Regions from separate parts of the Pseudoalteromonas sp. BZK2 genome, predicted to be linked through region 3. Evidence: predicted binding sites of a transcription regulator. Region 3 holds the regulator's gene; each other region holds the start of a gene.
What was found. Region 3 encodes sigma-54, which starts transcription at its own class of promoters, with help from an activator protein. Its sites were predicted from a motif close to GTTGGCACGNNNNTNGNNT; they were not measured.
Positions count from the first base shown of each region.

Region 1 (10,707 bases), on a different contig from region 3:
ATCACCACCAATTTCACCATTGGCGTCCATACCTAAGCTATTTTGTTGGTTAAAGGCATCGGCTAACGCTAAGCCCATTTGACCAAGTTGATTTTGCGCTGGCACTAAAATATCGTCACGAAATGCCAGTAAGCCACCAATTTTGCCTTTCAATTTACTTACATCAACATCAAGCGGCACGGCTTTGCCACCGTTTACATCAAGTTTTAATTCTTTAAAGTTCGGATCAGGGTCACCACTGAATGAAAACAGGTTAAATGTGCCGCTTTGCATGACAAGTGCTTGACCTGAGCCTAAATAAACTTGTTTTTCGCCGTTGTTGCCATCGAGTGTTTCAATATCAATCAGCTCAGATAAGTCACGAATTGCTTTATCACGTTCGTTATACAAACCACTCGACGATGACTCACGTTCAGTGCCATGAACAGATGCAATCTTGGTATTTAGTTCGCTGATGCTTTGAATTAAGTTATTTGCTTCATCAGAGAAGATTTCTAGCTGCTCATTTACCACGGCTTTTTGGTCAACCACAATGCTCGACAATCTGTCCATTTGATCAATTAAGTTTTGTGCATCCGTCATGACCAGTGAACGAGCAACTGTTGATGACGGTTGATTTAAGCTTTCTTGTACGTTGTTAAAAAACGAGTTGATACTGGTTGATAAGCTGTTTGACTCTTCAGAAAACAAGCTATCTACTCGGCTTGCTTCAGTTACAAACTGATCAAAGAATGCTTTATTTGAGGTATCTCTATTTAATTGCTTTTGTGCAAATTCATTCAGTAAGCGATACGTTTCACCACGACCGACTTGGTTATCGATCATGGTTGTGAACTCAGTACGCTCACGCACATAGCCCTCGGTATTAACGTTGGCGATGTTTTTACTGGTGGTTTGTAAAAGCTCAGAGTTAGCTCTTACACCGGCATTTGCTATGTCATATAAGCTAAATGACATGAGGGTCTACTCCTTAACGTACCAATGAAGCAGCGACGCTTTGAAGCTCAACGCGCTTCAATACCTGCTTAATTTTATCGGCATAATTTGGATCAGTTGCATATCCTGCTTTTTGTAACGAATCTAAAAAGGCTGCAGGCTCTGCGGTATTATTAAGTGCTTCTTGATAACGTGGATTTTCATTTAAGAAATCCACAAAGTCGTTCACACTGTCTTTAATCGATTGATAAGAGCGAAAACTTGCTTGCTTTTTAACTGGCACACCTTGTTCAAACTCAAGCGTGACTTTGCTTGCTTTATCACCTTGCCAGCTCCTATCCGATTTAATATTGAATAAGTTGTTACTACTTGTGCCATCAGCTTTACTGATGATGTGTTTACCCCAGCCCGTTTCAAGTGCTGCTTGAGCAACCATTACAGCAGGGTTTAAACCAATTTTCTCAGCCGCATTTTTAGCGTGCTCCCAAACAGAGCTAATGAAAGACTCAGCATCTTCAAAGCGGTTTTCTGTTTGCTCGTTCGCAGCGGTATCTGCAACAGCGTTTGGCTCAGCTTTAATCTTGTGACTGTCGCTTGTTGCACCGGTTGCGCGCTTATCACTGTCGAACTCAGCCGTCGTTATAAGCACAGAACCTGGAGTAAACTGTTTACCATCTGGCGAGAGTTGTTGAACGATTAAGTCAGCTAGGCCTAGCGAGCCGTTTGATGAAAGCTCAACCGATAACTGTTGGTCATGCATCTCTTCAAAAAACTTAACGCCGCTTGAATTAAATGGGCTATCCTTATCTTCAAACGCTTCATTTGCTTTACGCATGCTTTTCAGCAGCATTTGAGTGAAGATAGATTCAAATTGTGCCGCCGCTTTTTTCAGCGCCTCTTTTGACGCATCGCTAGAGGCATCACTTTTTAGAGCACTTTGACGTAGCGAGTCTAAGTTGCCTAAATCAAAAAAGTTTTGCTTGTCGAGATGATTAGTATCCATCAGCTTTTTGACACAATAGTTAATAATGAAAATTAAAATGCAAAAATTGCGCCAATAAAAAACTTTATAAATGAATGGCTAATAACTGATACAGGAATGGAGTAACTTCAGGGCCAAGATTTTGACTGATGTTTATATGCTGAACGATTTAAGAATCACTAAAACAAAAAACGCGCTCGACAGCGCGTTTTAATTTAAATGATAACCAGTTGCCCGTTTATCGCCCCCGCTTCTTTTAAAGCTTCAAGGATTGCCATTAAATCACCCGGTGCGGCCCCCACCTCATTGATTGCGCGTACGAGATCATCAAGATTAACACCTGGATTAAATACAAAAGCACGTGAATCATCTTCGTTCACATCAATAATACTTTGATTGGTAACGGTAGTTTCACCATCACTTAAAGCATTTGGCTGTGACACATTTTGCTGCTCAGCAATCGTAACCGTTAAACCACCATGAGTTATTGCCGCAGGCTGTAGCTTCACATTTTTGCCAATCACAATTGTACCTGTGCGGGAGTTAACAATAATTTTTGCTGCTGTGTCTGCAGGCTTAAACTCTAAGTTTTCAAGGGTAGATAAATACGCAACACGTTGAGATGCATCTCGCGGTGCTAACACTCGCACTGACGCTGCATCAATTGCCTGAGCACTGTCAGGCCCCACCAAATCATTAATCGTTTGCTCTAGGCGTTTTGCTGTTGTGAAATCTGGGCGATTTAAATTAAAGGTAATATAGTCACCTTGCATAAACGGGCTCTTAATAGCACGCTCTACAATGGCACCGTTTGGAATACGACCAACAGTGGGTGTATTAATAATTACACGGCTACCATCAGCCCCTTCCGCACCTAGACCACCAACAACTAAGCTGCCTTGTGCAATCGCATAGGTATTGCCATCAACCCCTTTTAAAAAGGTTTGTAATAAGGTACCACCACGTAAACTACCCGCACTACCAATAGACGAAACCGTAATATCAATGGTTTGACCCGGTTTTCTAAATGCCGGTAACTCTGCATGCACAGCCACAGCGGCAACATTTTTGATTTTAGGTTTTAAGCTATCTGGTAAGGTGATACCAAAACCATTTAACATGGCTTTAAAGCTTTGTTGAGTAAATCGGCTTTGTTCACCTGTGCCAGGCAAACCGACAACCAAACCATACCCCACTAATTGGTTAGAGCGTACGCCCTCAACCATAGATACATCTTTGACTCGCTCAGCCTGTGCAGAAAACTGCAGGCTAATTAAGCAAAGAGCGATGATGTATTTAAACCCATTCATGACTTTATTCCTCTAAAATGGGAAAAGCGAACTACTAAAGAAACGAGACAGCCAACCTGCACTTTGCGTTTCTTGAATTTGCCCTTTACCTGAGTATTGAATTCGCGCATTAGCAATACGATTGGAAGTTACCGTGTTATCTGCTTGCACATCTTCAGGACGAACTAAACCTTCTAGGCGAATAAATTCTTCACCAGTATTCAAAGTGAGCCATTTTTCACCACGAATAACCAAGTTCCCATTCGGTAAAACACGCATCACATTGACAGAAATATCACCAAATAAGCTATTTGATTGGTTAGACTTTGAATCGCCTTTAAACGATGCCCCTGAGCCAATACCAAACTGAATGCTGTCGCCACCAATGTTAACCGGGTTTCCGCCAAGCCCAATAACAGGGTCTAAACTAGCATCTGTTTCTTTGTCGGTTTCAGTTTTTGCCGCTTTAGTTGCTTGGGTAGACTCTTGCAATTTAACAGTGATGATATCGCCGGCGCGTAATGCCTTTTTATCTGAGTACAAGTCATTTGCCGAATAACTATCAAACAACGAACCTGTTGGTACCACTTGTTCAGTACTTGGTTCCGGATACATAGGCGCATAGTAAGGGTCATCCTGAACCACATGATGATTTTGCGTTGTCATACAACCACCCAGCATCAATGCTGCTGATGTGACTAAGATAATATTACGCATGCTGCCTCCTACCCATTAAAGTTGCTGATTGATGTAACTAAGCATTTCATCAACAGCTGAAATCACTTTTGAATTCATTTCATAAATTCGTTGCGTTTCAATCAAGTTAACAAGCTCTTCCGTTACATTCACGTTAGAGGTTTCAAGGGAACCTTGAACCACAGTGCCTAAACCATCGATACCAGGATTACCTTGCACAGGTGCGCCACTCACAGCGGTTTCTGTGTATAAGTTTTGCCCCATAGGCTCAAGACCCGATGGATTAATAAAATCACTAATGGTGAGCTGACCGATGACCACGTTCTCTGCTTGACCTGAAATACGCACTGATACTTCACCGTCTTGTGAAACAGTAATTGATTGTGCATCGTCTGGTACGTTCATTTCTGGCTGTAATGGAAAACCCGCGCCGGAAGTTACAATGCGACCATCTTCGTCAGTCGTGAATTGACCATTACGTGAATAGGCAATATTGCCATCTGGTAATTGCACTTCAAAAAAACCTGGGCCTGAGATCATCCAGTCCAATGAATTTTCAGTGGTAAGCATATTACCTTGTGAAAAGTTCTTTTGGTTAGCAACCACTTTGGCACCGGCACCAAGCATTAAGCCTGACGGCATTTCAGTGTCTTGCGATGAGCGGCCACCTGGCTGGTTAATGTTTTGATATAGTAAATCTTCAAATACGGCGCGGCTTTTTTTGTAGCCTACCGTGCTGGCATTCGCGAGATTATTTGAGATCACCGAAATATCGGTTTGCTGGGCGTCAAGCCCGGTTTTACTGATCCATAATGCAGGATTCATAACTCTACCCTCTCAGTCATCTTAAACAATGCGTAACAGCTGATCTTGACGCTCATCGAGCTCTTCGGCTGTTTTCATCAATTTAACTTGTAATTCAAATTGGCGTTGATTGCTGATCATATCGACCATTTCATGCACTGGGTTTACGTTCGACATTTCAAGCGTTCCCGACAATACTTTTACGTTAGGTGAAATGTCACAAAAGCCACAAAGGTCATTGACCAACATGTCTTCTTTTGGTCGAAATAAACCGTCATTGCCTTTTTCAAGCTGAGTGTTATCAGCCTCAATCACTTTTAAGCGATCAACCACTTCCAAAAAGTTAGCAGGCGCACCTTGCGGGCGAACCTGAATAGCGCCATCTTCACTAAACTCAACTTTTTCAATAGGCAATGGCAAAATGATTGGACCACCTTCGCCAATTACTTGACGGCCATGGCTGGTGATCAATGCGCCATCTGGAGTAATGTTTAATGTGCCAGTTTTGGTGTACGCCTCATTGCCGGATGCATCTTGTACGCTCAACCAACCACGGTCGCTCATCGCGATATCAAGCTCACGGCCAGTTTCAACAAAACCACCCGATTCCATATTAGATCCTGGGCGTTCTTGCATTGCAAACACCCTAGATGGCAGACCTTCACCAAAGGCTTGCATAGAGCGAGCTTGTGCAAAATCAGCTTTAAAGCCAGTGGTGTTAGCATTAGCAAGATTGTTGGCCTTGAGCTCAAGACCTCGCAAACTTTGCTTAGCACCCGACATGGCAATGTAGACCATTTTGTCCATAACATTGACTCACTAAAAATACGATAATTAGGAAATGCAATAAAAGTGCCAAAGTAAAATTGACGCTAAAATAGAAGAGAAAAATGAATAGTAAGAATGAAAAAAGGCTGCCAATAGAGGAAGCAGCCTTCGTGTCGGATTAAGCTTAGAACCGTTAAGATTAACGGATCTGTAGGATGTTTTGTTGTAGTGTTGAGTTAACCTCAAGCGCACGTGAATTTGCTTGGAAGTTACGCTGAGCACTAATTAAGTCAACAAGTTCATTGGTTAAGTTAACGTTTGATTGCTCAAGCGCTGATGAGTTAATTGAACCTAGAGTACCTGAACCTGGTTCACCCGCAATCGGCTCACCTGACGTTAAACTCTTCTTCCAAGATGTATCACCAACTTGTTGCAAGCCCTGTGAATTTGAGAAGCGTACCATAGCAACTTGACCTAGGAACGACGTATCTCCATTACTGTATGACGCAACAATTTTACCGTCAGAACCGATATCAATTCCTGATAGACGACCTACAGTCGCACCATCTTGCTCTAATGCTTTTACTTCAAAGTTACTTGCGTATTGAGTTGGAACTTTATTTGCTGTTGCCGCTTCATCACGCCAGTTAATAGTCACATCATCAGGGAAACTTGCACCATTCGAAAGTAAATCAGAAAGGCCTGTCGCAGCACCTAAACCACTCGGTAACGTTAATGGATTAAATGTTGTATCAGTATTCGCTGTACCATCTGTACTTTGTGGTAAGCCACTGGCATCAAACTGAAACGTTGATAATGGTGTATAAGGTGTTGTGGTTTGCTCAACACCTGTTGCATCAAATGGCTTTTCATCTAATGTAGCGTATACTTCCCACTCATTTTCATTACCAGTCACTGTAGAATCAGTTTTCACAAAGAAGAACTGTAGAATATGCGGTTCACCTAATGAGTCATACACCGTTGTCGATGTAGAGCTGTTATAAGTTGCACTTGTTTCTGGATCGAATGGTGTCACAGTTGGCGCAGAGGCACGTGAATCAAGGTTAAATGACGAATAGACATTCGTGGTTGCACGTGGTGAACCTGATGCATCTGGAATTTGTAGCGCAGAAGATGTACTTAAGCTTACAGAGGTTGTGTCACCGGTTGCTTCATCAACAGGGAAACCTTGTAAGTAATTACCGCTCGCATCCACAATAAAGTTATCTTTATTAAGTTTGAACGCACCAGCACGCGTGTAAGTAAAATCTTGTGCACCTAAGTCATTCGCCATTGCGAAATAACCTTCACCAGTAATTGCTAAATCAAGTGAGTTATTTGTGAAAGAGAGTGAACCTTGGTGGAATTGTTGTGCCACCATTGTTGTTCTTACACCGTCACCATTTTTTGTTTTACCAGAACTAAATACTGATGATGCGTATACATCAGCGAACTCTGCACGAGACTCTTTAAAGCCCGTAGTGTTAACGTTAGCAATATTATTTGCTGTTACGTCTAAATCTTTTTGTGCGGCTGCTAAGCCTGTTAATGCAATATTGAAGCTCATAACTCACCTCTAACCTATCTCTTAGCCTAAGCTAACCCAAACCTTTTATACTTATGCGATTTCAGCTATATCAGTTAGCCTAACCGCACCCTCTTTTGTATTTACGATAATGCCGCTTGCGCCATTAATATTGACACTTTCAATATTCTTAAAGGTCGCCATAGGCATACTGCTGTAGTCTCCATTTACAAAGCCTTCAGCACTGATGTCATACTCGCCTTCAGGGAGCACATTGCCATCGTTATCTTTACCATCCCACTCAAAACGCAGTGCGCCCGCAGACTGAGAACCTAATTCAATGGTTCGTACTAACTGACCTGAAGAATCTGTTATTCTTAGCGTTAAAGATTCAACGGCTGTCTCAGCAACCACCGACCCTTTAGCAAGGTTTTCACCGTCAAAGTCAATGGTGTCAGACTCTAATAACGCTTGCTTACCAACCAAAGTGGAAGCCTGTAACGCAGAATTTGATGTCATTGATGCAGTCAGTGAGTCAAACTTCTCGTTTAAGTTTGAAATACCTTCAGCCATAGTAAAGTTCGTCATCTGCGCGATCATTTGATCATTATCAGCAGGGTTACTCGGATCCTGGAACGACAACTGCTGTGTTAACAACGAAAAGAAATCTTCCTGAGAAAGTGTGTTGTTGTCTTCCTCAGTTGTTTGCGTATTGCTTTGATTCCAACGCAAGCTATCCATATAGGATGATGATGCAGAGCTGATGTCGTTACTCATAACTTATCCTCGATTACCGTTGTCCTAACAACAGTGTTTTACTTAACATTTGCTTAGCTGCATCAGCAACTTGCACATTTGTTTGGTAAGAGCGAGAGGCAGAAATCATATTTGCCATTTCTTCTACAACATTAACGTTAGGTTTGTAGATATAACCATTTTCATCCGCACTTGGGTGATTCGGGTTATATTCAATTTGTAGCGGCTTATCGCTCTCTACAATACCTAAAACTTTAACGCCTACAGAAGAGCCCTGAGGATTGCTTTGCGATGCTGACGCTTTGGTCAACTCTGCAGCAAAAACAGGATGGCGCGCTCGGTATGTCTGGTCTTGGCTAGAGCTAATCGTGTTTGCATTCGAAATATTACTCGCTGTGGTATTTAAGCGCACATTTTGTGCACTCATACCCGTGCCTGAAATATCAAAAACATTATATAAACTCATGATTAAGCTCCTTGACTACCGAGGGCTTTTTTAAGGCCTTTAATTTTACTACTCATAAATTGCAGGCTTGCCTGATACTCTAATGAGTTCTGTACATACAAGTTTCGTTCCACTTGTATATCTACAGAGTTACCATCGCCTGTATCTGCTTGATTTGGCGTACGAAACATTTCTGCACCGCCAACAAAACGACTGCCTCCGGCAATATGTTTAGCATCGGTTCTTACCATGCTATTGCCGCCTTGTTGGTTGCTTTTTGCCGCTTTTAATGCCGAGGCAAAATCAATGTCTTTCGCTTTATAGCCCGGCGTATCAGCATTAGCGATATTGGTCGCTAATAACTCAGCGCGTTGTGAACGGATCAACATTGCATGGGGGTGAACACCAAATGCTTTATCAAAACTGATAGCCATAACCATCTCCAAAAAATTGACTCTAGAGTGATTAATGCAAAAGCTAAGCCAATAATGAAGGGGATATTTTACTTACGTAAGATATTGAATAATAGATAAATTTAGCAACCTAAGAGCTAGGTTGCTAAGAAAGGTTTACTTTTTCTGGTAGATGATGCCTGGATTACAACGAACCATCTCAAAGCTATCACTTAAGCCCGCCATTGATTCTGACGCACCTAAAAAGAGGTAACCTTTAGGGTTTAGGGCTTGAGCAAATTGCGAGATAATTTTAGCTTTTACCTCTGGTGAGAAGTAAATGAGCACGTTACGGCAAAATATAATGTCAAACTTGCCCATTAAAGCGTATGAATCCAGTAAGTTAAGGTGTCTAAAGCTGACCATTTTACGTATAGGGTCAATGACTTGAGCCATTCCATTGCCGCTGTCTTTAAAGAACTTTTGACGGCGTTCCATCGACAAACCACGCGCAAGCGCTAGCGAGTCATACTCAGCGTTTTTGCACATATCAAGCATGGTATTAGAGATATCAGTGCCGATTATTTGCGCCCCCATCTTTAATACACCTGGGTTTTTTGACTGAAACTCGGCAACCGACATGGCAATTGAATACGGCTCTTGTCCTGATGAACTTGCCGCTGACCATATTTTTAATGGTCTACGCACATCTTTAAGCTCAGGAAATAATTTCGTTTTCAATAACTCAAACGGATACTGGTCACGAAACCAAAGCGTTTCATTGGTTGTCATTGCATCAACCACAGCGGCACGAAGCTGCCTCTCATGAGGACTCAGTGTTTTACTTACCAACTGCGATAAAGACTCGACATTAAAACGCGCCATAAGTGGAGCGAGACGGCTTTTAACTAAATAAAGTTTATTATCGCCAAGCACAATGCCGCATTGTTGCTCTAAAAAAGAGCGAAATTGATCGTATTCGCTTTGTTGTAAATGCTTATTTTCCAAAGTAATACCACCTATAAACTATTAATCACAATGAACCCATTTTTTTACAGCAGTCGCTAGTTCATCTGGGTTAAATTTAGCAATAAAATCGTCAGCTCCCACTTTCTCAATCATTGCTTGGTTGAATACACCACTTAAAGAAGTATGTAAGATCACATGCAAAGGTGATAATTTTGGATCGGCCTTTATCTCGGCGGTTAAGGTATAGCCATCCATTTCTGGCATTTCAACATCTGAAATTAATAAGCCAACTCGCTCAGTAATATCGTTCTGGCAATCAAGTTGAGCTATTTCTCTTAGTCTTAGTAAGGCCTCTTTGCCATTTTTAGCAAGCTCAGTTTGTACACCAAGTGGCTCAAGCGCTCGTTTTACTTGATTTCTCGCGACAGCAGAGTCATCAGCAATAAAGACGATTCTTTCACCTAAATCTTTCTGGAACTCACCTTCACCAACAACATCTGCGCTAACTTCAGTGTTCACTGGGCAGATTTCATTTAGGATCTTTTCAACATCCAAAATCTCAACCAGTTCGTTTTCTATTTCTGTGACTGCTGTTAGGTAAGAATAACGTCCAGCTCCCGAAGGTGGTGGCATTATTTTTTCCCAGTTCATATTTACGATACGTTCTACACCACCAACCAAAAACCCTTGTACTGAACGGTTGTATTCGGCAATGATGATAAAGCTGTCTTTTATGTTTTCAATTGCAGGACCACCGACAGCCATTGATAAGTCAATAACAGAAATAGTTTGTCCACGAATATGCGCAACACCGCGAATATAGGCATTTGATTTTGGCATGTTCGTAAGTGGCGGGCATTGCAAAACCTCTCTTACTTTAAACACGTTAATACCAAAGCGCTGACGCCCTCTGAGTTTGAATAATAGTAATTCAAGGCGGTTTTGCCCAACCAACTGAGTTCGCTGGTTAACTGAGTCTAAAATGCCTGCCATTTCAATCTCCTAAAGATAAACAATCAGAGCTGGAACAATAATTGCCTTCTTTGTGTTAAAGCTACATAAGGTTACGAAGCGTCTGTTTTTTGACGCAAAATATTTATACCTTGTTTTCAACAATAAGCATAGTCGAAACAATATGAGTTTGT
Region 1 is NZ_JACSOG010000013.1:724-11,430, reverse strand. It holds gene flgK (flagellar hook-associated protein FlgK) at 1-957, opposite strand, end outside; gene flgJ (flagellar assembly peptidoglycan hydrolase FlgJ) at 971-1,939, opposite strand; gene BIZ38_RS09595 (flagellar basal body P-ring protein FlgI) at 2,134-3,228, opposite strand; gene flgH (flagellar basal body L-ring protein FlgH) at 3,241-3,924, opposite strand; gene flgG (flagellar basal-body rod protein FlgG) at 3,940-4,728, opposite strand; gene BIZ38_RS09580 (flagellar basal body rod protein FlgF) at 4,750-5,514, opposite strand; gene flgE (flagellar hook protein FlgE) at 5,675-7,042, opposite strand; gene BIZ38_RS09570 (flagellar hook assembly protein FlgD) at 7,094-7,777, opposite strand; gene flgC (flagellar basal body rod protein FlgC) at 7,791-8,222, opposite strand; gene flgB (flagellar basal body rod protein FlgB) at 8,225-8,635, opposite strand; gene BIZ38_RS09555 (CheR family methyltransferase) at 8,771-9,601, opposite strand; gene BIZ38_RS09550 (chemotaxis protein) at 9,623-10,555, opposite strand; gene flgA (flagellar basal body P-ring formation chaperone FlgA) at 10,698-10,707, shown strand, end outside.
Region 1: the regulator sigma-54 is predicted to act here: its motif matches at 8,670-8,688, upstream of flgB (flagellar basal body rod protein FlgB).

Region 2 (10,707 bases), on a different contig from region 3:
GGCCATCTAAAATAGCGCGGGCAGAGTCAGCAATTGGGTCTTGCATATCATCGCCCTCACTAAGTACAGTAAAAAACGCAGTAATGGCACCTTGCCCTTCACCACCATTACCGGCACGCTCCACCAGCGCAGGTAATTTAGCAAATACTGAAGGCGGATAACCTTTCGTAGCCGGAGGCTCACCAACCGCTAAGGCAATTTCACGTTGTGCCATGGCATAACGGGTAACCGAGTCAAGTAATAACAACACGTTAAGTCCTTGATCGCGAAAGTATTCCGCAATGGTCACTGCACTTTCACAGCCTTTTAAACGCATTAATGGTGACGCATCCGCAGGGGCTGCAACTACCACTGAGCGCTTACGCCCTTCGACTCCTAAAATTTCTTCAATGAATTCTTTTACCTCACGACCACGTTCACCCACAAGGCCAACCACGATTACATCTGCTTCAGAACCACGAGTCATCATACCTAGTAGCACTGATTTACCAACACCAGAGCCTGCAAACAGACCCATACGCTGGCCTTGACCCACGGTAATAACGGAGTTGATGGCTCGTACACCTACATCCATAGGTTGACTGATTGGTCGTCTTGCCAGCGGGTTAATTGCGTTTTGCGCAAACTTTAAGTGATGCTCAGCATTAATAGCACCTAAGCCATCAAGTGGCCGACCAAGGCCATCTACTACGCGGCCAAGCAAGCTCATGCCTACAGGCAATCCTGTTTCGTTTACTTTTGGGATAACTCGCGCACCTGGTAGTACGCCAGAGATGTGATCATTTGGCATTAAGTACAGTGTTTGGTCATTAAAGCCAACAACTTCAGCATCAACAAAGCCGTTAATGGTTTCAATTTTACATTGACTACCAATAGGTGCTCTAAGCCCTTTTGCTTCTAGCGTTAAACCAACAACACGCGTCAGAATACCGGCAACAGCCGGTTTTGGAGCCTTGATATGTTTTTCATAGCGCTGTAAGCGTTCGCTAAGAGTCATTGATTGAGCACTCATAATGAGCCTAAAAAGTGTTAGATACCACTGCTATGCAAAAAGTTTTCCAACGTTTCTTTGACGCGAGTTTTTATCGTCATATCAAGGGATGATTGCGGGGTTTTAATTTCGCAGCCACCACGTTCTAAAGTCGGTTCTGCAACTAACTGCCAATGGTTATCTGCGATAGTTTGTTCGCCATAACTTTCGGTAATTAAAGTAATATCATCAGGATGTAAGTGAATACGTACTTTCGCTTGCTCTTCACCTAACGCATCAATAGCTTGCTTCAAAGCATGTAAAATGACTTCAGGTGAGGTTTTAATTTCTTGGTAAACTAAGACTTCAGTTAACATAACAGCTATTTGCACTAACTGCTTTTCGGCACTTTCATCGACTTTAGATAATGGTTGAGAAAGGCTATCAAGTAAGCTTCTTAAGTTGGTGAGCTGCTCTTCTAAAATAGGCTTAATTTCTTCTTGGCCCTGCTCCTTACCAAGCTCAACTCCTTCTTTAAAACCAGCTTCTTTCCCCTCATGCGCGCCTTTTTCAAAACCATCTATATAGCCTTGTTCATGACCTTGCTTTAGTCCTTCTTCATAGGCATCTTGACGGATTTTTTCAAGTTCAGCCATGGTCAATGACGGAATTTCAGGCTCTTCTGGCTGCTCTTCGGCCTGCTGCTTTTGCTGCTCTTTACGATATAAGTCAGCTAAAGGCGTGCCATACGCCGTTGAGCGTCCAGCGAGCTTTGTTGTATCTTGCGTCACTTCAGGAATTGGCCAGTTTTCCAATAATTCATCGGCAGCTTCACTGGCATGCACTGGGCGTCCTGTATGAAATGAAGACTTACTCATGGCTTACAGGAACTCCTCACCACCACCGCCACCAAGCATAATTTCGCCTGAGTCAGCTAAACGTCGTGCCGTAGAAAGAATTTCTTTCTGTGCCGCTTCTACTTCGCTAATACGAACAGGGCCCATTGCCTCAAGATCATCTGCGAGTAATTCAGCGGCACGTTTTGACATATTGCCCAAAATCTTCTCTTTTAATGCTTCGTCAGTACCTTTAATTGCTTTCATTAATACATCTTGCTGTACTTCACGAAGAATTGCTTGAATACCACGGTCTTCAACATCCATTAAGTTCTCAAAGACAAACATAAGGTCTTGGATTTGCTGTGACATCTCTTCATCGTGTTCACGGATTGAATCCATTAACTGACCTTCAACATTGGTATCTAGGTAGTTCATGATATCAGCGGCCGCTTTCAAGCCACCCATTTTCGCAGCTTGCGCACCAGCTTGACCTGCGAACTGTTTCTCCATGATTTCATTCAACTCTTGCAATGCTGCTGGTTGAACTTCTTCAAGGTTTGCAATACGCATGGTTAAATCTAAACGCACTTTTTCTGGGAATTGCGACAAGATTTCCGCTGATTGCTCTGGCTCTAAATAAGATAAAACAATGGTTTGAATTTGCGGGTGCTCGTTGCGAATGATATTCGCCACTTGCTTTGAGTCCATCCACTTCAATGAATCAAGACCTTTCGCCCCTGAGCCCATAACAATTTGGTCAATAAGGCTGGCAGCCTTGTCTTCACCAAGCGCTGCTGTAAGGGCTTTTTTAATAAAGTCTTCAGACTGGAAGCCAATGGTACTGAAGCTTTGAATTTGCTCAATAAACAAATTATGGACTGCGCTAATTTTCGCTTGCGATAAATCATCTAGTGCGGCCATTGCCATACCCACTTTTTGCACTTGCTTTGGCTCTAAGTGCTTAAGGATTTGCGCAGCATCTTCTTCTGATAAGCTCAGCAATAAGATTGCCGCCTTATCAACACCGTCTAATTTATCAACATCAAACGCCGGTGGTAATTGTTTTTGTTCTTGATCAGTCATCTTCTGTTAACCACGCTTTCACTACTTGAGAAGACAGTTCTGGTTCATTTGCAACCAATGCACGAACTGCTTTGAGTAAATCTTCATCGCCATGTAAGTCTGGCAGCTGTAGTGTACCATCACTTGAGAATCCTACAGCAGCAGAGTCAAAGTCTTTATTTAGCATATCTAGCGTGCTATCACCAATATCTACACCTGCACTTAATGCATCTTCATCATATTCTTCTAGTGTATCGTCTGGGTAAATTAGACGTTTCAGCATAGGTCTTACAACAAAGACAATAAGTACGATGATAACCAGTGCACCTAATGCTAAGCGTAGCATCTTCATGAACCAATCTTGCTCCCAAAGTGGAACTTCAATCGCTTCACCTGTATCTTGTCTTACAAATGGCACTGTGACGACTTCAAGTGCATCACCGCGTTGCATATCAAACCCAACACCACCTTGTAGTAAGCGACGAATATTTGACAATGCTTCGACAGAGCGAGGAACCATAGTTGTTTCACCGTTTTCACCTACTTGTGGTACATAATCAACGGCAACTGACACACTGATGCGGCGGATAACACCGGTTTGCTGGCGCTTATGCGAAATTGTGGTATCAAGTTCGTAGTTACGTGTTGCTTCTTTATGCGAACGACTTGGGTTCGTTGCTGAGCCTGCACTACCTTGGCCAGCGACCTCAGGAATATTAGAGTTAACTGGCGGCTGATTCGTTAGCGCACCTGGAATGCCCACAGCAAGACCACCAATGTTGTTTTCTTCGAACGTGGTTTCACTGCGCACAGCGGGTAAGTCTGGGTTATAACGTTTTTGTGTTTCTTCGACTGCACTAAAATCCATATTTAAGTCGACTTGCGCTGTGTAGTTACCTAAACCTACAACTGGAATAAGGATGCTATCGATTTTATTTAAGTATTCTTCTTCACGCTTACGCTCAATTTCATACTCTTTTCGAGAGCGAGCAGCAAGTGAGTTTTGTGAACCTGAATTCAGTAAACGACCATTTTGATCAGTCACAGTTACGCGCTCTGGCGATAAACCTTGGACTGCTGAGGCAACAATATCAACTACTGAGTCAACTTCTTCACCATCAAGCGTACGGCCGCGTTTTAAGGTGAGTACTACCGTCGCTGAAGGTTGTTTTTCACGACGAGCAAATACGTTTTCTTTTGGAATAGCTAAAAGTACTTTGGCGCGAGTAACATTTTTTAGCTCTTCTATGGTACGTGCAAGCTGTTGCTCACGACCATGTTTTAAACGTTCACGTTCAAGGCGTTGGCTTACACCAAACCCCATGTCTTGCATGATGATGTCAGTACCTGAGCTTGGCGCTTGCTCTAGGCCTTCACGAGCCATCAATAATTTGATGTTTTGGTATTCACCTTCTTCAACAGAGATGACGTTACCATCAAGTTCGTAATCAATCTTTTGAGCATCTAAAAAGTCCAGCGTTTGAATAAGCTCTTCCGTTGGCATTTTGCCAAGCGGACGCATATCAGGCTGACGAGCCCAAATAATAATAAAAATTGCGATAGCCAAACAGATTGCTAAAGCAATCACTAAAGTAGCCTGGCGTAAAACGTCTACACCATTTAAGGCACTTAGGTAGCCTGACTTTTGCTCTTGTTGATCGTCAGTATCGGTTGCATCGATACCGCCGCCTGCTAAGGCTAGATCAGTTGATTGATTAGATTGCGCCACAATAATTCTCCACTACCTAGTTACACAGGCATGTTCATAATTTCTTTATAAGCTTCAACAAGTTTATTGCGAACCTGTACCGTCGCTTCAAAGGCAACTGATGACTTTTGCGAAGCAATCATTACGTCCGCAAGTGAAACACTGCGATCGCCCATTTCAAGCGCGGTTACCTTTTGTTTTGCTTCTTGTTGTAAACCATTCACTGTATCAAGTGCATTGGTAAGTAAATCACCAAACTGTGCCGATGAAGTTGGCTGAGTTTGTGTTGGTAAATTATTAATTGAGTTACTACGACCAACTTCTGAAGCCATAGATTGCATTTCTTGAAATAATGCGCTGTTTTGAACTTTCATAATACTCTCTGACAATGCAGTTTACTTATGCACTGATAAAGCACAAACCGTGCCATAAAATAAAATAAATATTTTCAACAACTTAACTCAATAAATTTACTTGTCAGAGTTTTGACAGCAAACAAGCTCACAAAAATGCGAGCTTGTTTGACTAACTTTTGGAAGGAGTTTATGCAGGTAAGGCGATACCCAAGTCTCGCATTTGCGCCAGTTTATAACGTAACGTGCGCGGACTGATACCTAAGGTTTCTGCAACCTCTTTACGCTTACCATTACAGCGCGCTAAGGTTTCTAAAATAATACGATGCTCTTTGTCTTTCAGCTCGTCTTTATAATTACCCTGCTCACTCACTTGCGGTACGGTATCTAGATTAACTTCAACAGGCTGTTCTTGATAAACTGGTGCGTTGTGTGGTGGCGTAGCGACTGGCTTGATATCCGCCGTAAGCAACTCTTCAATAAAGACATCATCTTGATGAATACTATTACCATCGCATAATATCAACGCCCGTTGAATAACGTTATCGAGCTCTCGTACGTTACCTGGCCAAGCATGCGATAGCAGCTTTTGTTTCGCATCCTCACTTAGTTGAGCTATAGGCTCTTTACTTTTCAGGCAATGACGCTCTAGTAAATGCTCTGCCAATACAACAATGTCACCAGGACGCTCGGCTAATGGTTTCCACATTAGCGGGAATACATTTAAGCGATAATATAAATCTTCCCTAAATAGATTTTCGCTCACCGCTTCTTTCAAATCTCGGTTACTTGTAGCAAGTACGCGAACATCAAGCTCTATGGTTTTACGACCGCCTAAGCGCTCTACTTCGCGCTCTTGAAGTACACGCAGTAATTTTGCTTGTAAGCCTAAATCCATCTCAGTGATTTCATCAAGTAAGATGGTGCCACCTTGAGCTTGTTCAAACTTACCCGGACATGCTTGAATAGCGCCGGTAAACGCCCCTTTTTCGTAACCGAATAAGGTTGCTTCAAGCATGTTTTCAGGAATAGCAGCGCAGTTAATAGCCACAAAGGGGGCATCGCTACGATTTGATTTATCGTGGATAAAACGAGCCAACACTTCTTTACCCGAGCCACTTGGGCCGAGTACCATGACACTGGCATCTGAGCGGGCAACTTTGCTCGCGAGCTCTAATAGCTTAATACTCGATGGATCGGCAACGATTGGGCCATCGGTTTCTTTTTCCTTTTCAGGTAGATAACGACTCACCATGTTAAGGAGCACTTCTGGAGCAAACGGTTTTGCCATGTAATCAATCGCACCTAAACGCATTGCTTCTACAGCATCATCAATGGTGGCATAGGCTGTCATCATTAATACCGGCAGCTCAGGATAATTAAGTTTAATGCTACGTAATAGGTCAAGGCCACTCATGGCGCCCATTTGCACATCACTAACAACCAATGAATAGCTATTTTGCTTAAGCAAGATCATCGCTTGTTCAGCGCTATCTGCAGCAACGCAATCAATACCCGACATCTCAAGGGTATCGATTAGCGCTTCTCGTAAACCTGCGTCGTCTTCAACGACTAAGATAGAGTTAGTATTCATTTTGCCTCCGCTGAGATTGGTTCTGCACTAATTGGCAAGATCAAACTAAAACATGCTCCCCCATGAGCATTATTTGTCACTTCAACCCGTCCTTGGTGCGCATTGGCGACTGAACTTACAACTGCAAGTCCAAGCCCCGTGCCCTGGCTTTTGGTAGTGTAAAAAGGTTCGAATAATTTGTTGACATGGCGTAAATCAACACCCGGGCCATTATCACTGACACTGATACGAACACAGTTTTCGCTACTTTCGTCACGTTCGGCACTCAGGGTTACCACAGCCTCAGAGCCAATAATTTGAATACTGTTGTGGATCAGGTTTTGAATAGCACTCGCCAGAGCCGTTTTATTACCCATAATTTCAATATCTGGCTCAGGCAAGTTCACGCTAAGTTCACTGTTATTTTGCGCAACCATAGCATCAGCACCGGCTTTTACTTCATTAAGTAATTGCTGCATTGAAACACTTTCGACCACTTGTTGCTCACCACTTTTGGCAAATAGCAGCATGTCGTTCACTTGGGTTTCTAAATCTTTTAAACGCGACATTAACTTTGTATGAAAGTTGCCACGCGAGCTTTCTGGCAATCGCTTTGAGCCTAAGTTTGCGGCATACAACATGGCTGCTGATAACGGTGTTCTAACCTGATGAGCAAGCGAGGCGACCATTTTGCCAAGCGCACTTAAGCGCTGCATATGTGCTACCCGCTTTTGTAAGCGCCTGGTTTCAGTTAAATCTGTCATTAAAATTAACTGCCCAGGCTCTGGAGTAAGCGCAGTAATATCAAGCTTAATTAAACGCCCATCTCTAAGTGATACTTCATGGCCATCGTCTTGCTTTGGTCGAAATGAGCGTTGAATAACGCTAAACCACTTTTCACCTTCAAGGGGTTCTCCTAGCATATCAATGGCGATTTGATTGGCTTTTGCGATCATACCTCGGCCATCCAAAACCACCACACCCGCAGGCATGGTATCAACCAAATGACCTAACCAACTGGCTTGTTGGCGCAGCTCACTCAATTCACCCACATACTCTTCTTGTTGTAAGCATGGGTTATATTGTTTGGCTGTGATAAATTGTGGTTTTAGGACATTTGCTAAGGCCATAATCGATACTCAAAAAATCGTGTCTACCTAGCTAAATGCACAATCCGTACCAAATTTATTTTTGTTTTATTTCAATAAATTAAAGACAAAACAACACTGACAAAAAAATGACAATCGCGAGGGAATAATGCAAAAAGAACACCATTGTCGTTGCCCATGGCTCGATACCAGCAAAGAAGATTATGTGGCCTATCATGACCAAGAATGGGGGGTGCCACTATATGATGATCACCGCTTATTTGAATTTATAACCTTAGAGTCAGCACAAGCGGGACTGAGTTGGTATACCATACTTAAAAAGCGTGATGGCTATCGCAGTGCCTTTAAAAACTTTGTTGTTGAAGATGTTGCCAGAATGACCGAAGACGACGTCGAAAGTTTAATGCAGTTTGAAGGTATTATTCGTAATCGCGCTAAAATCGCCGCCACTATCAATAACGCGCAACGTTTTATTGAGATTCAAAAAGAGTTTGGCAGTTTCTCAAATTACCAATGGCAGTTTGTTGGTGGCAAACCATTGGTAAACAATCTTGATAAATTAGAGGATTACCCGGCTATTACTGAAGCCTCTACAGCATTCGCCAAAGATTTAAAAAAGCGCGGCTTTAAGTTTTTAGGCCCGACGACGGTGTATGCCCACATGCAGGCCTGTGGCATGGTAAATGACCATAGCAATGATTGCTTTAGAAAAGCTGAGATAATTAGTGAATATTAAAGAGATAAAACCGAGGAAGAAACCTAACGCGGCTTAATCGCGCGTTAGGTTATATTTCTTCATTTTTTCGACCAGTGTGGTGCGGCGAACACCTAAAATTTCTGCTGCACGTGCAACAACATAATCGTAGCGCTCTAATGCTTGGCTGATTAAGCTGATTTCTAGCTCAGCTAGGTATTCTTTGAGCTCAATTCCTTCATCTGGTAATAAACCTGAGTCAGCCGTTGTTGCTGGGGTATCAAGCTCTTCCTCATCATAATCACTAAAGCCGGTACTGAAAATATCGTTGAAAGCATCTCGCTCCATCAACTCTTCAGGGTACTCAGGCTCATAAGCCTCAACTTCAATATAACGATATTTAGCTGGTAGGTCTGGTACATCAACCACTTTGTCTGGGAACATGATCACCATGCGCTCAACTAAGTTAGCAAGCTCACGAATATTCCCCGGCCACGCATGCTCTTTTAAGCTTTGAATCGCACGCTCAGTGAATTTGGCCGTTGTGCCACTTTGCTCGTTCACACGACGCATTAGCTCTTTTAGAAGTAGAGGAATGTCGTCGGCACGCTCACTTAGCGAAGGGTTTTCAATTGGAAACACGTTTAAACGATAAAAAAGGTCTTCACGGAAGTCGCCCTGTTCAATCATTTCTTCAAGATTACGGTGAGTCGCAGCAATAATTCGTACATCAGCTTGAATAGGCTTAGTACCCCCTACTCGCTCATAGCTACGCTCTTGCAACACACGCAGTAGTTTAACCTGCATTTGCAAAGGCATATCACCAATTTCATCTAGAAACAGTGTACCGCCTTGCGCTAATTCAAAACGCCCCTTTCGCGCAGAAATAGCGCCCGTAAACGCGCCCTTTTCATGGCCAAATAGCTCACTCTCAAGTAGTTCACCAGGGATAGCACCACAGTTTACCGGCACAAATGGCCCGGTATTGCGTTTAGAGAGTAAATGAACGTTACGTGCAACAACTTCTTTACCTGTGCCTGACTCACCTAAGATCAGCACGTTGGCATCGGTTTTTGCTACTTGCTCAATTAAAAAGCGCACATCTTTTACAGCTTCTGTTTCACCGACTAAACCATCAAATGATTTGTTAGATTTCGCTTGTTTATGGTCACCCGGTAGCATGCGCTGATATTGCTGACAATCATGCAATAGCTGAGTAGTTACATCATGATTAAATGGCTCACAAATTAAACCTACTACATTAGCAATACTTAGCAGCGGTTTGAGTGTTTCACCAATTAATAAAAACGGAATGGCAGGAAACTGTTTGATCACAGCCTCGTGATTTAGCTGCTGTAAAGCACCAAGAATGACCATGCATTCTTGCTGTTGATGTTTTTCGCAAAAAGACTGTAATGAAGTCTCATCAACTAATTGTGCAGTTTCACCAATGAAGGTAAGTGCTGCATGTAAACCTATCGCACGATTATTATTATTGTCTAAAATTAAGATCATTATTGGCGAACCACAGTTACCACGAGGTTAGTTAATTTCTAAATTGTAAGCGAGTTTAGGAGGGATGCAAGCGCTAAGCGGCAATTTATTGACATCAACGCCAAAAAATAGTCACTTAGCACTAAAATTTAATACTAAAGAATTAAAGTAAGCCTAATATAGATTCGGCTGAACGATTTGCCTGACCACGTAGGGCAATCGATGCTTGCGATAAAATATCATTAGCTACTTGATCAGACACAGCTTTTGCATAGTCAGTATCTTCTATTCGGCTTTGGCTCGCAGCAATGCTCTCTCGCTGGTTACCTAAACCTTTTATCGTACTCGCCAAGGTGTTTTGAAAAGCGCCTAGCTCAGCTCTTTGCGTGTTAATTTCCTCTGCAGCTTGGTCGCTAATATCAATGGCAGCTTGTGCCCCTGCTTGGGTTGAAATATCGATCCCCGCAATAACTGAAGCAATACTACCATCAGATGGCGTCACTGATTGTGTGGTGTTGGCATCAGGACCCACTTGAAACGACACTTGCTCACCATCAAATAAAGGTTTACCACCGAATGTGGCATTTTCGAATGTTTCTGATATTTGCGTTTGTAATTGCGACACTTCTTCTTGGAGTGCAGCCCTATCACTGTCTGTGAGCGCACCATTACCCGATTGGATAGACAGCTCTCGAATGCGAGAAACGGCATCATTTACACCAGATAGATTTGACTCTGTTACTTGCGAGTAAGAAATGCCATCGTACGCATTATTAATTGCTTGACTGTAGCCATCTTGCTGCGATGTTAATCTATCAATAATTTGCAGTGCAGCGGCATCATCTGCCGCTGAATTTACTTTTTTACCTGATGCTAGTTGCTCAGCAAGCTTATTGCCCGTTTGC
Region 2 is NZ_JACSOG010000013.1:37,256-47,962, reverse strand. It holds gene fliI (flagellar protein export ATPase FliI) at 1-1,012, opposite strand, end outside; gene fliH (flagellar assembly protein FliH) at 1,030-1,848, opposite strand; gene fliG (flagellar motor switch protein FliG) at 1,852-2,892, opposite strand; gene fliF (flagellar basal-body MS-ring/collar protein FliF) at 2,885-4,600, opposite strand; gene fliE (flagellar hook-basal body complex protein FliE) at 4,621-4,953, opposite strand; gene BIZ38_RS09750 (sigma-54-dependent transcriptional regulator) at 5,123-6,526, opposite strand; gene BIZ38_RS09745 (sensor histidine kinase) at 6,523-7,635, opposite strand; gene BIZ38_RS09740 (DNA-3-methyladenine glycosylase I) at 7,763-8,350, shown strand; gene BIZ38_RS09735 (sigma-54 dependent transcriptional regulator) at 8,384-9,823, opposite strand; gene BIZ38_RS09730 (flagellin) at 9,966-10,707, opposite strand, start outside.
Region 2: the regulator sigma-54 is predicted to act here: its motif matches at 4,992-5,010, upstream of fliE (flagellar hook-basal body complex protein FliE).

Region 3 (10,707 bases):
GCGCGACCAGCAAACAGTAATGCTGTTACTACAGGGCCTAACTCACGTAACAAGCTCAATGCCACTAAGGGTCCTAAGCTATCTTCAGCACCATAGCCTACTAATACGGTGTAACCTTGCAGAGCGAGCACCATACCGATAAATAGGCCTGACACCATGATGATCAAAAGAGATTGCGAGCCCACCATATATAATTGGCGAACAAGTAAAGGTGTGCCTTTTTTAAAGTTTGGCACATTAACGAGTGCACCAAACAGCATTTGAGTAGAACGACCAAGCGCGGCAAAGCGCCCTAGCGTTTTGTGACCTAACTTCTGGAATAGATCAAGCATTATGCACTCCTAGTAATTCATCATCATACGCAGGAGCTGGGAAATGGAATGGCACAGGGCCATCCGATAAACCATTTAAGAACTGTTGCACAAGCTCAGATTCATGGTTTTGCATTTGCTCAGGTGACCCTTCGCCTATCACTCCTTGATCAGCAATGATGATCACGTGGTCGGCAATACTCATAACTTCTGTTACATCATGAGTTACGATCAGTGATGATAAACCTAAAACCTCATTCAGTGACTTAATAAGTTTAACAAGCACACCCATGGAAATAGGATCTTGACCAGCAAAAGGCTCATCATACATGATAAGTTCTGGATCAAGGGCAATTGAACGCGCTAAAGCAGCACGACGAGCCATACCACCTGAAAGCTCAGACGGCATTAAATCTTGTGCACCACGCAGGCCAACAGCTTGTAATTTCATTAAAACAACAAGGCGGATTAAATCTTCGCTAAGCTGAGTATGTTCGCGCAAAGGAAAGGCGATATTGTCAAACACTGACATATCGGTAAATAAAGCGCCGCTTTGGAACAGCATGCTCATTTTGGTACGGGCGGCGTAAAGTTCCTTGCGAGTCATGCTAGGAATGCTTTTGCCTTCAAATAAAATGTCACCAGAGTCAGGCTTCAGCTGACCGCCAATTAAGCGTAACATGGTGGTTTTACCAATGCCGCTCGGTCCCATGATAGCGGTAATCTTGCCTTTCGGAATGTTAAAACTCATATTTTTATATATGATTCTATCGCCCCGTGAAAAGGTTACATCCTTGATTTCTACTATTGATTGCGACAAGTCGCTCTCCATAACGTTTTTCACTAGTTTTGCCATTTTAAGGGTTTTTTAGTCAAGATGGAAAAAACAAATCGTAAAATTTTGTAATATTTTCTATCAATAAATTCTAAAGCTAGCTGTAAAGAGCTTAACGACACCTGAAATTTAGTTTCCTTACCAAGCACGCTTTATGCTTGCCAGCCCATTCTTTTACTTATACTTTCAGGTTCGCTTTTGTTACTATTTGCAGTCATCTGTATAAGTAATGTTGGCGTATCGCAATGGTGACTTCTTTTGTCATTTTAATTATTGGCTTTGCTGCACTCGTTTGGAGTGCCGATCGGTTTGTTTATGGGGCGGCTGCACTGGCAAAAAATATGGGGATCCCCACCCTAATAATTGGTTTAACTGTTGTTGCTATGGGCTCATCTGCGCCTGAAATGATGGTATCTGCATCGGCAGCACTTGCTGATAAAACAGATACTGCGGTAGGAAATGCGGTCGGCTCTAACATTACTAACATCTTACTTGTACTTGGTGTCACAGCTTTACTGCGCCCCCTTTCAGTATCTTCAATGACACTTAAACGCGAAATGCCGCTGGTACTATTAATCTCTGTAGCCGCTTGGTATGTGTTCTCTGATAACTATTTTTCGTTCGCTGAAGGCATTGCATTGATGATTGCCTTTGCGGTGTTCATTGGTGGCTTAGTTATTGTGTCTCTGCGTGCTAAAAACCAAGATGACCCATTTGTCAGCGAAGCATGTGAAGATGTTCCGAACGATGTCAGCACTAAATCAGCCATATTTTGGTTAATCATCGGCATGATTTTATTACCAGTCAGTTCACACTTTTTAGTTGAATCAGCCGTTGATATCGCAAAATATTTTGGTCTATCAGACCTTGTAATAGGCTTAACCATAATTGCTATTGGCACCAGCTTACCAGAGCTGGCAGCCTGTATTGCAGGGGTATTAAAAAACGAAGACGATTTAGCGCTTGGTAATATCGTTGGCTCAAACATTTTCAATTTACTCGCCGTATTACCACTTGCGGGTATTATCAACCCATCAATTATTGACCCTTCTGCGGCAAACCGCGATGCACTTATCATGATTGCAGCAACCGTTGTATTGATTGCCATGTCATTGAACTTTAAAGGTGCTCGTCGTATCAATAGAGTAGAAGGTGGCTTACTGTTAGTCGCATTTATTGCATATCAGGGCTATATTTTCAGCCAAGTAGGATAATTAATGACACAACCTAGCTTTATCGCGCAGGGTAAGCGCGTACTCGAAATTGAAGCACAAGCTTTACAAGAAATTGAGCAATATATAAATCAAGATTTCGATAATGCTTGCCAATTAATGTTCCAATGTACAGGTCGTATTATTGTGATTGGTATGGGCAAGTCTGGCCATGTAGGTAATAAAATTGCTGCAACCCTTGCAAGTACTGGCACTCCGGCATTTTTTGTTCATCCTGGCGAAGCTAGCCACGGTGATTTAGGAATGATCACCCGCGACGATGTGGTGATGTGTATTTCAAATTCAGGTGAGACCAGCGAAGTACTCAGTATTATCCCTGTTATTAAGCGCATTGGCGCAAAAATGATTTCATTAACAGGCAACCCAGACTCAACAATGGCAAAACTGTCTGATGTTCATGTGTGCATCAAAGTTAGCCAAGAAGCGTGTCCGTTAGGCCTTGCCCCAACGGCAAGCACCACTGCAACCTTGGTTATGGGCGATGCAATGGCGGTTGCGCTACTAGAAACCCGAGGTTTCACTGCCGACGATTTTGCACTTTCGCACCCGGGTGGCAGCTTAGGTAAACGTTTATTACTTACATTAGATGATGTGATGCACGCAGGCGACGCAACGCCAATCGTTAGCGAAATCCAAAGCATCAAAGATGCATTGATTGAAATGTCAGCCAAAGGCCTTGGTATGACCGCAGTGATTGGTGCAGATGAAAAGTTAGCCGGGTTATTCACTGATGGTGACTTACGCCGTATTTTAGAACAGCGCATTGATATCCATAACACGGCAATTAGCCAAGTGATGACCCGCTCATGCACGACGGCTCGCCCTGACATGCTTGCGGCTGAAGCTTTAAATATTATGGAGCATAAACGTATTAATGGTTTAATTGTGGTGGATCAAAGCAACACACCAATTGGTGCCCTTAATATGCAAGACTTATTAAAAGCAGGAGTTCTCTAAGCAATGACATTCGCCGAACTATACCAGCCCCTGAGCCCTGATGTGAGTCAGCGTGCTCAAAAAATAAAACTATTAATCTGTGATATTGATGGTGTTTTTTCTGATGGTCGAATTTATTTGGGTAATAATGGCGAAGAGCTTAAAGCATTCAATACTAAAGATGGTTTTGGTATTAAAGCACTCATTAATAGTGGCTTTGAAGTGGCAGTGATTACTGGCCGCCATTCACAAATAGTTCAGCAGCGAATGACTAGCCTAACAGTTCAGCACATTTATCAGGGACAAGAAGATAAGCTGATTGCTTATCAAGAGTTAAAGGATAAACTGGGGCTGACAGATGAACAGATTGCCTATATTGGTGATGATGGTCCAGACTTACCAGTTATGGAAAAAGTTGGCTTTGCTGTCGCAGTAAACGATGCACACCCGCTTATCAAGAAGCTGGCTCATTACACCACATTATTACCGGGTGGCTTTGGAGCCGTGCGTGAATTAACTGATTTACTGATGTTAGAAAACGGCAAGCCGTTAACTAGCGATGGAACCAGCGCATGAATATAGCCCGTATTTTACTGAGTATTGTTTTTGTCTGTTGCATGGTGTGGTTATGGTACCCGTACTTTAACCAGTCAACTGATACAATAACTAGTGAAGACGAGATCATCGCAACGCCTGATTACACTGCCGTTGCTCTAAAGCAAACAGCTTATGACGAGCAAGGTAAAATTAGTCATAAAGTGGCAGCTGCAAAAATGGAGTTGTATCAACAATTAGGGTTTACCTTTTTTGAACAACCTATTTTTACTATTTATAGCGATCAGCAAGTTTGGCAAGTAAGAGCCAAAGAAGCTACTTTATACGAAAATGATCAGCTGATTTTTGAAGGGGATGTAGTTGCTAAAAACTTAACCCATAACGGTATGATCGAAGATATAAAAGCAGAAAATATTAATGTCGACATTGATAAAATGACGATGTTTTCAAAGCAACCTGTAACACTAACAGGACCGAATTTACAAATTACCGGTAAAGGCTTAAAAGCCGATTTAAAAGCCGAAATTGTTGAGTTAACTAACCATACACGAACCATATACTATGACCAATAAACTGAAGAAATTACTCCTGATCCCAAGCTTATTGATTGCCTTTTCGGGCGCAGCTGCCGAGCAAACAGGCGCTCAAATTAGCATTAGCTCAGATCGCCAAATCGGTAAACTAAAAGATGGCGTTGGCATATTCGAAGGTAACGTAGAGATCGTGCATGGTGATCGTCGCATTACAGCAGAGCGACTTGAGGCACATGGCGGTGACACCGAAGGTACAGTCGAATTAATTATCGCTACAGGCAAACCAGCTTACTTCGAAGAAAAGCAAGCTGATGGTACCGTGATGAGCGCCAGCGCCGAAGAAGTTCGTTATGATGTTGCGAAACGCTTCTTAACACTCAATGGCGAAGCTGAAGTCACTCAAGCGGGTCAAAAAGTAACGGCAAAAAGCATTACCTATGATATGGCTCAACAGCTGATCAGCGCAGAAAAAGACGAAAACTCAACAGATCGTGTACACACTATTTTAGTGCCTGTAGAAAATAAAAAAGACGATAAAGGCCAACCATGAGCACATTAAAAGCAGAGCTTTTAGCTAAAAGCTACAAAGGCCGCCAAGTGGTTAAAAATGTCGGTCTTGAAGTTGAAGCGGGCAGTATTGTTGGCTTGTTAGGGCCAAATGGTGCAGGTAAAACAACGACCTTCTATATGATTGTAGGCCTCGTACCAAGCGACAAAGGAAAAATAAGCATCGATGATAACGATATCACGCTTTTGCCAATGCACAGCCGTGCGCGCTTAGGTATTGGTTATCTACCACAAGAGTCGTCTATTTTTCGAAAATTAACAGTTTACCAAAACTTGATGGCCATATTAGAGACCCGCAAAGATCTTAACAAAACAACGCGCGAAGAGACGCTTAACAACTTATTAGATGAATTTAGCATTCAACATATTCGCGATAGCCAAGGTATGGCACTGTCAGGTGGTGAACGACGCCGCGTTGAAATTGCACGTGCATTAGCCGCTAATCCTAAATTTATCCTTTTAGATGAGCCTTTTGCTGGTGTTGATCCTATTTCGGTGTTAGATATAAAGAAAATTATTGAGCACCTAAAAAATCGTGGTATTGGTGTACTTATTACTGACCATAATGTTCGAGAAACCCTTGATGTTTGTGAAAAAGCCTACATTGTTTCTCATGGGGAGCTAATTGCATCAGGGACACCTGAGCACGTATTAGCTGACCAAACTGTACGTGATGTTTATCTAGGCGAGCAATTCAGGCTGTAACCATTACGCCACCGACTAGAGCATCTGCTAGACTTATACAATGACAATAAATCGATAACAGTGTCTTCACCGTTACCGATAACTTAAAAAGGATTGTTAGGGATACATGAGGCAATCATTACAGCTGCGCATGGGCCAGCAACTTACAATGACTCCACAACTGCAACAAGCCATTCGCTTGTTGCAGCTCAGTACATTGGATCTCCAGCAAGAAATTCAAGAAGCGCTTGATAGTAATCCTCTGCTTGAAGTGGAAGAAGCGGATTACAACGAAGAAAGCATCGGTAAGAATGAGCAAAAAGCGGAGTCTGACGATGTACAAGTCAGCGCGTCTGCCGACGAAGCACCTAGCGAATTCGAGCAAGAAAGCAGTGATGCTCTGAGTAAGGATACGGTTAGCGATGACTTAGCTATGGATGTTACGTGGGATGAGTACATGAGTGCCGCCCCATCAACATCGTCTGGGCCAATGCCTGAAGACGAGTCTATTTACCAAGGTGCTTCAACAGAAACACTGCAAGAATATTTAATGTGGCAACTACAGCTCACACCATTTAGTCCTACCGATGAAGCGATTGCCGTTGCCATCGTTGAAGCTATCGATGACTCAGGTATTTTAACGGTTAGCTGCGAAGATATTGTCGAAAGCTTTAATCAAAATAATGATGAAGAAGAAATCGAACTTGATGAAGTTGAAGCTGTCTTAAAAAGAATACAGTTATTCGATCCAGTTGGTATCGGCGCGCGAAGTTTACAAGAGTGCCTGTGTATACAACTTCGTCAATTCGATGCCAATACGCCATATTTAGCTGAAACTAAAATGGTTTTATCTGAGCATATCGAATTATTAGCAAGTCGCGACTATCGCACTTTAATGAAAAAGACTAAGCTTAAAGAAAACGAGCTTAAAGAAGTGATGACGCTCATTCACAGCTTAAATCCTAAGCCTGCGGATAGCATAGTACGCGAAGAATCTGAGTACGTCATACCCGATGTATCAGTGAAAAAAGTGAAAGGCCGCTGGGTAGTCGAGTTAAACCCAGATTGTATGCCAAAAATTAGAGTGAATAGCCAATATGCAGCGATGTCTCGCTCTGTTAAATCAAGTAGCGACAGCCAATTTATTCGTTCTCACTTACAAGAAGCAAAGTGGTTTATTAAGAGCTTAGAAAGCCGTAACGATACTTTACTAAAAGTGACCAACTGTATCGTGCAACAACAGCAAGCTTTCTTTGAACATGGCCCAGAAGCAATGAAGCCAATGGTGCTAAACGATGTCGCTGAAATGGTCGAAATGCATGAATCGACGATTTCTCGGGTTACAACACAAAAATATATGCATACCCCAAGGGGAATTTTTGAGTTGAAATATTTCTTCTCAAGCCATGTCAGCACCGAAAATGGTGGTGAGTGTTCTTCTACAGCAATTCGCGCTTTAATCAAGAAGTTAGTTGCTGCAGAAAACTCGGTTAAACCATTGAGTGATAGCAAAATTGCAGATATATTGGCTGAGCAAGGAATTAAAGTAGCTAGACGTACAATTGCAAAATATCGTGAGTCTCTAGCAATACCTCCGTCTAATCAGCGTAAAAGTCTGATTTAGACGTTTTACATAGAAGGAAAATGCTTATGCAACTAAATTTAACTGGTCGTCACGTAGAAGTCACTGATTCATTAAGAGACTATGTAAACACTAAGTTCGCAAAACTAGAAAGGCATTTTGATCATATTAATAATGTTCATGTCATTTTAGATGTAGAAAAATTAAGCCAAAAAGCAGAAGCAACTTTACATGTAAACGGAGGCGAGTTGTTCGCTTCTACAGAACATCAAGATATGTACGCAGCAATTGACTCATTGATCGATAAACTTGATCGCCAAGTCATTAAGCATAAAGAGAAATTAGCTCGACATTAAATTATGAAACTTAGTTCACTTACTAATCAGGACTGCAGCAAAGCTGCGGTCCTTTTTAATAGCAAAAAAAGAATTCTTGAGTATATTAGCGAGTTAGCTCACCAGCAGTTTCCTCATTTATCTCAACAAGATATCCTAGATGCTTTTCTGAACAGGGAAAAGTTAGGTAGTACAGGTATCGGCCGAGGAATAGCTATTCCCCACGGTCGAATGAGTGGTGCTGATGAACCTCATGCATTTATTATTGTCAGTGAATCTCCCATCAATTTTGATGCGATAGACAATCGTCCCGTTGATATTTTTGTGGCACTCATCGTACCAGATGGCGATTGCCAGTTGCACTTGAAGACCTTGTCAACAATTGCTGATAGACTTAAAGATAAAGATTTTTGTAAACAGTTGCGAAGTGCTACAAGCGATCAGCAACTATTTCAAGTAATTGCATCAGAGGCATAAATGGAATTAATAATTATCAGCGGTCGCTCAGGCTCGGGGAAATCGGTCGCTTTACGAGTTCTTGAAGACTTAGGCTACTACTGTGTTGATAATATTCCTGTCAACCTATTGCCCTCGCTCGTGCGAAGTGTTTCTGATAATTATGACAAAATTGCCGTCAGTATCGACGTACGTAACTTACCGAAAGAGCAGCAAGAGTTTAATGATATTCTTGAGTACCTGCCAGGTTTTGCAAACCCAACACTATTCTACCTAGATAGTGATGATCAAACCCTAATTAAGCGTTTTTCTGAAACTCGCCGTTTGCATCCATTATCGATTGATTCTTTACCGCTTGATCTTGCCATTAAACAAGAAAAAATCTTGCTTGATGTGCTGATCACCCGCGCTGACTTTATGATTGATACCACTGATTTGAGTGTTCATCAGTTAGCAGAATCAATTCGTGAAAAGATTTTAGGTAAGAAAGATAAAAAACTGATTATTACGTTTATGTCGTTTGGTTTTAAGCATGGCATTCCAAAAGAAGCTGACTACGTTTTTGATGCACGCTTTTTACCGAACCCACACTGGGAGCCTGATTTAAAGCCACTAACCGGCCTCGATCAGCCTGTCAGGGATTATTTAGCTAGCCACAGCATAGTGCAAAAATTCACTTGGCAGATTCAAACCTTTGTACAGACTTGGTTGCCACATCTAGAGCGCAACAACCGCAGTTACCTAACCATTGCAATTGGTTGTACAGGAGGCCAACACCGTTCTGTTTACTTAGCGCAAACAATTGGTGAAAGCTTTTCTAAAACTCATGCTAATGTAAAAATTCGCCACCGCGAACAAGATATCTAACTAGGCACCAACAATGCACGCTGAAGATACCTTTTTAATTCAAAACAAACTTGGCTTACATGCTCGCGCTGCGACTGTTTTAGCGCAACTAGCACTGCAATTTGATGCCAAAATTACACTTTTTCAAGATGAGAAAGAAGCTGAAGGCGACAGCGTGTTAGCGTTAATGCTCCTTGAAAGTAGTCAAGGAAAAGAGGTTCGTGTTGTATGCGAAGGTCCTGACGCTGACGCTGCATTAACGGCAATCGGCGAATTAATTGCGCAACGCTTTCACGAGCAAGAATAGCATTTGCTAAGACTTCAAGGTTTACGGTAAACTTACTTCGGATATTTAAAATTCCCTTTAAATATCCTACTTTTATATCGCTCGCTTTTCTAAATTACAAAACTCTTAATAAATTTATCGCAGTGCGACGATATCTCTGCAAATACACTACAAAGCAACTATGCTGTATTTGCATAGCCTATTTAAACTTTTTTCAGTTGTAAGGACGCCAATGCCAGAAGCCTTTGAACAAGATTACCCACTACAACAACTCAAACAAGTGACCAAGTCACTCAATAGTGGTCAATTTGTTCAAGTGCGCGGCATGTTAGCCAAAACGGCACCTTGTGATACAGCCCTTTTACTTGAGTCTTCTCCCCATAAAATTCGTCGTATGCTTTGGCAGCTGGTTGACCCAGATGTCCGTGGTGATGTTCTAGAAGAACTCTCTGAAGATGTACGTCTTGGCATTATTGCCCAGATGGAGCCTGAGCACATTGCTGCTGCTACAGAAGATATGGACGACGATGACTTAGGTGAGGTTTTACGTAGTCTTCCTGATACCGTATATCAAGACGTTGTTAGCGCGATGGACTCGCAAGATAGAGAAAGGGCAACTCAAGCGCTTTCTTATCAAGAGCGCTCAGCCGGTGCCCTGATGAACAGCGATACGGTAACCATTCGTCCTGACGTTACTCTCGATGTTGTACTGCGCTATTTACGCTTACGAGGTGAGCTACCAGAGGGTACCGATGACTTATATGTAGTTGATAAGCATAACTGCTTTTTAGGCGCGCTTTCATTAACTACATTGCTGACCAGTCCTTCAGATAAAATTGTTCGTGATTTAATGGATGAAGACTGTGAGTCAATCCTAATCTCTATGGATGAAAGTGATGTAGCGCAACTGTTCGAGCGTCACAACTGGATTTCAGCCCCTGTTGTAGATGATAACGCTCACTTGCTTGGTCGTATTACCATCGATGATATCGTTGACGTAATCCGTGAAGATGCTGAACACAGCATGCTAAGCCTTGCTGGTCTTGACGACGAAGAAGATACCTTTGCGCCAGTACTCAAAAGCTCGCAGCGTCGCTCTATTTGGCTTGGGGTTAACTTATTAACCGCATTGCTAGCAGCAATTGTGGCAAGCTTTTTCGAAAACACCTTAGCAATCTTACCTATTTTAGCGGTACTCAATGGTATCGTACCTTCAATGGGTGGCGTTGCAGGTAGCCAAACCTTAACCCTGGTTATTCGTGGTATAGCGGTTGGCCATATCAACCAAACCAACCAACGCTTCTTATTACTCAAAGAGCTGGCGATTGGCGCACTGAATGGTATTATTTGGTCGATATTAATTGCTGGTGTGGTTGCCCTATGGCAATGGGACTTTAAGCTCGGCGCAGTGCTGGCCTTTGCAATGTTTATGAACCTTGTTGCCGCAGGTATTGCAGGTGCAAGCATTCCATTAATTCTTAAGAAAATGAAAATTGACCCTGCCCTCGCCGGCAGTGTGGTACTGACAACAGTAACGGATATTGTCGGT
Region 3 is NZ_JACSOG010000041.1:14,161-24,867, reverse strand. It holds gene mlaE (lipid asymmetry maintenance ABC transporter permease subunit MlaE) at 1-332, opposite strand, end outside; gene BIZ38_RS18860 (ATP-binding cassette domain-containing protein) at 325-1,143, opposite strand; gene BIZ38_RS18855 (calcium/sodium antiporter) at 1,392-2,360, shown strand; gene BIZ38_RS18850 (KpsF/GutQ family sugar-phosphate isomerase) at 2,364-3,335, shown strand; gene kdsC (3-deoxy-manno-octulosonate-8-phosphatase KdsC) at 3,339-3,890, shown strand; gene lptC (LPS export ABC transporter periplasmic protein LptC) at 3,887-4,441, shown strand; gene lptA (lipopolysaccharide transport periplasmic protein LptA) at 4,431-4,952, shown strand; gene lptB (LPS export ABC transporter ATP-binding protein) at 4,949-5,674, shown strand; gene BIZ38_RS18825 (RNA polymerase factor sigma-54) at 5,781-7,277, shown strand; gene hpf (ribosome hibernation promoting factor) at 7,304-7,591, shown strand; gene ptsN (PTS IIA-like nitrogen regulatory protein PtsN) at 7,595-8,047, shown strand; gene rapZ (RNase adapter RapZ) at 8,048-8,893, shown strand; gene BIZ38_RS18805 (HPr family phosphocarrier protein) at 8,907-9,179, shown strand; gene mgtE (magnesium transporter) at 9,391-10,707, shown strand, end outside.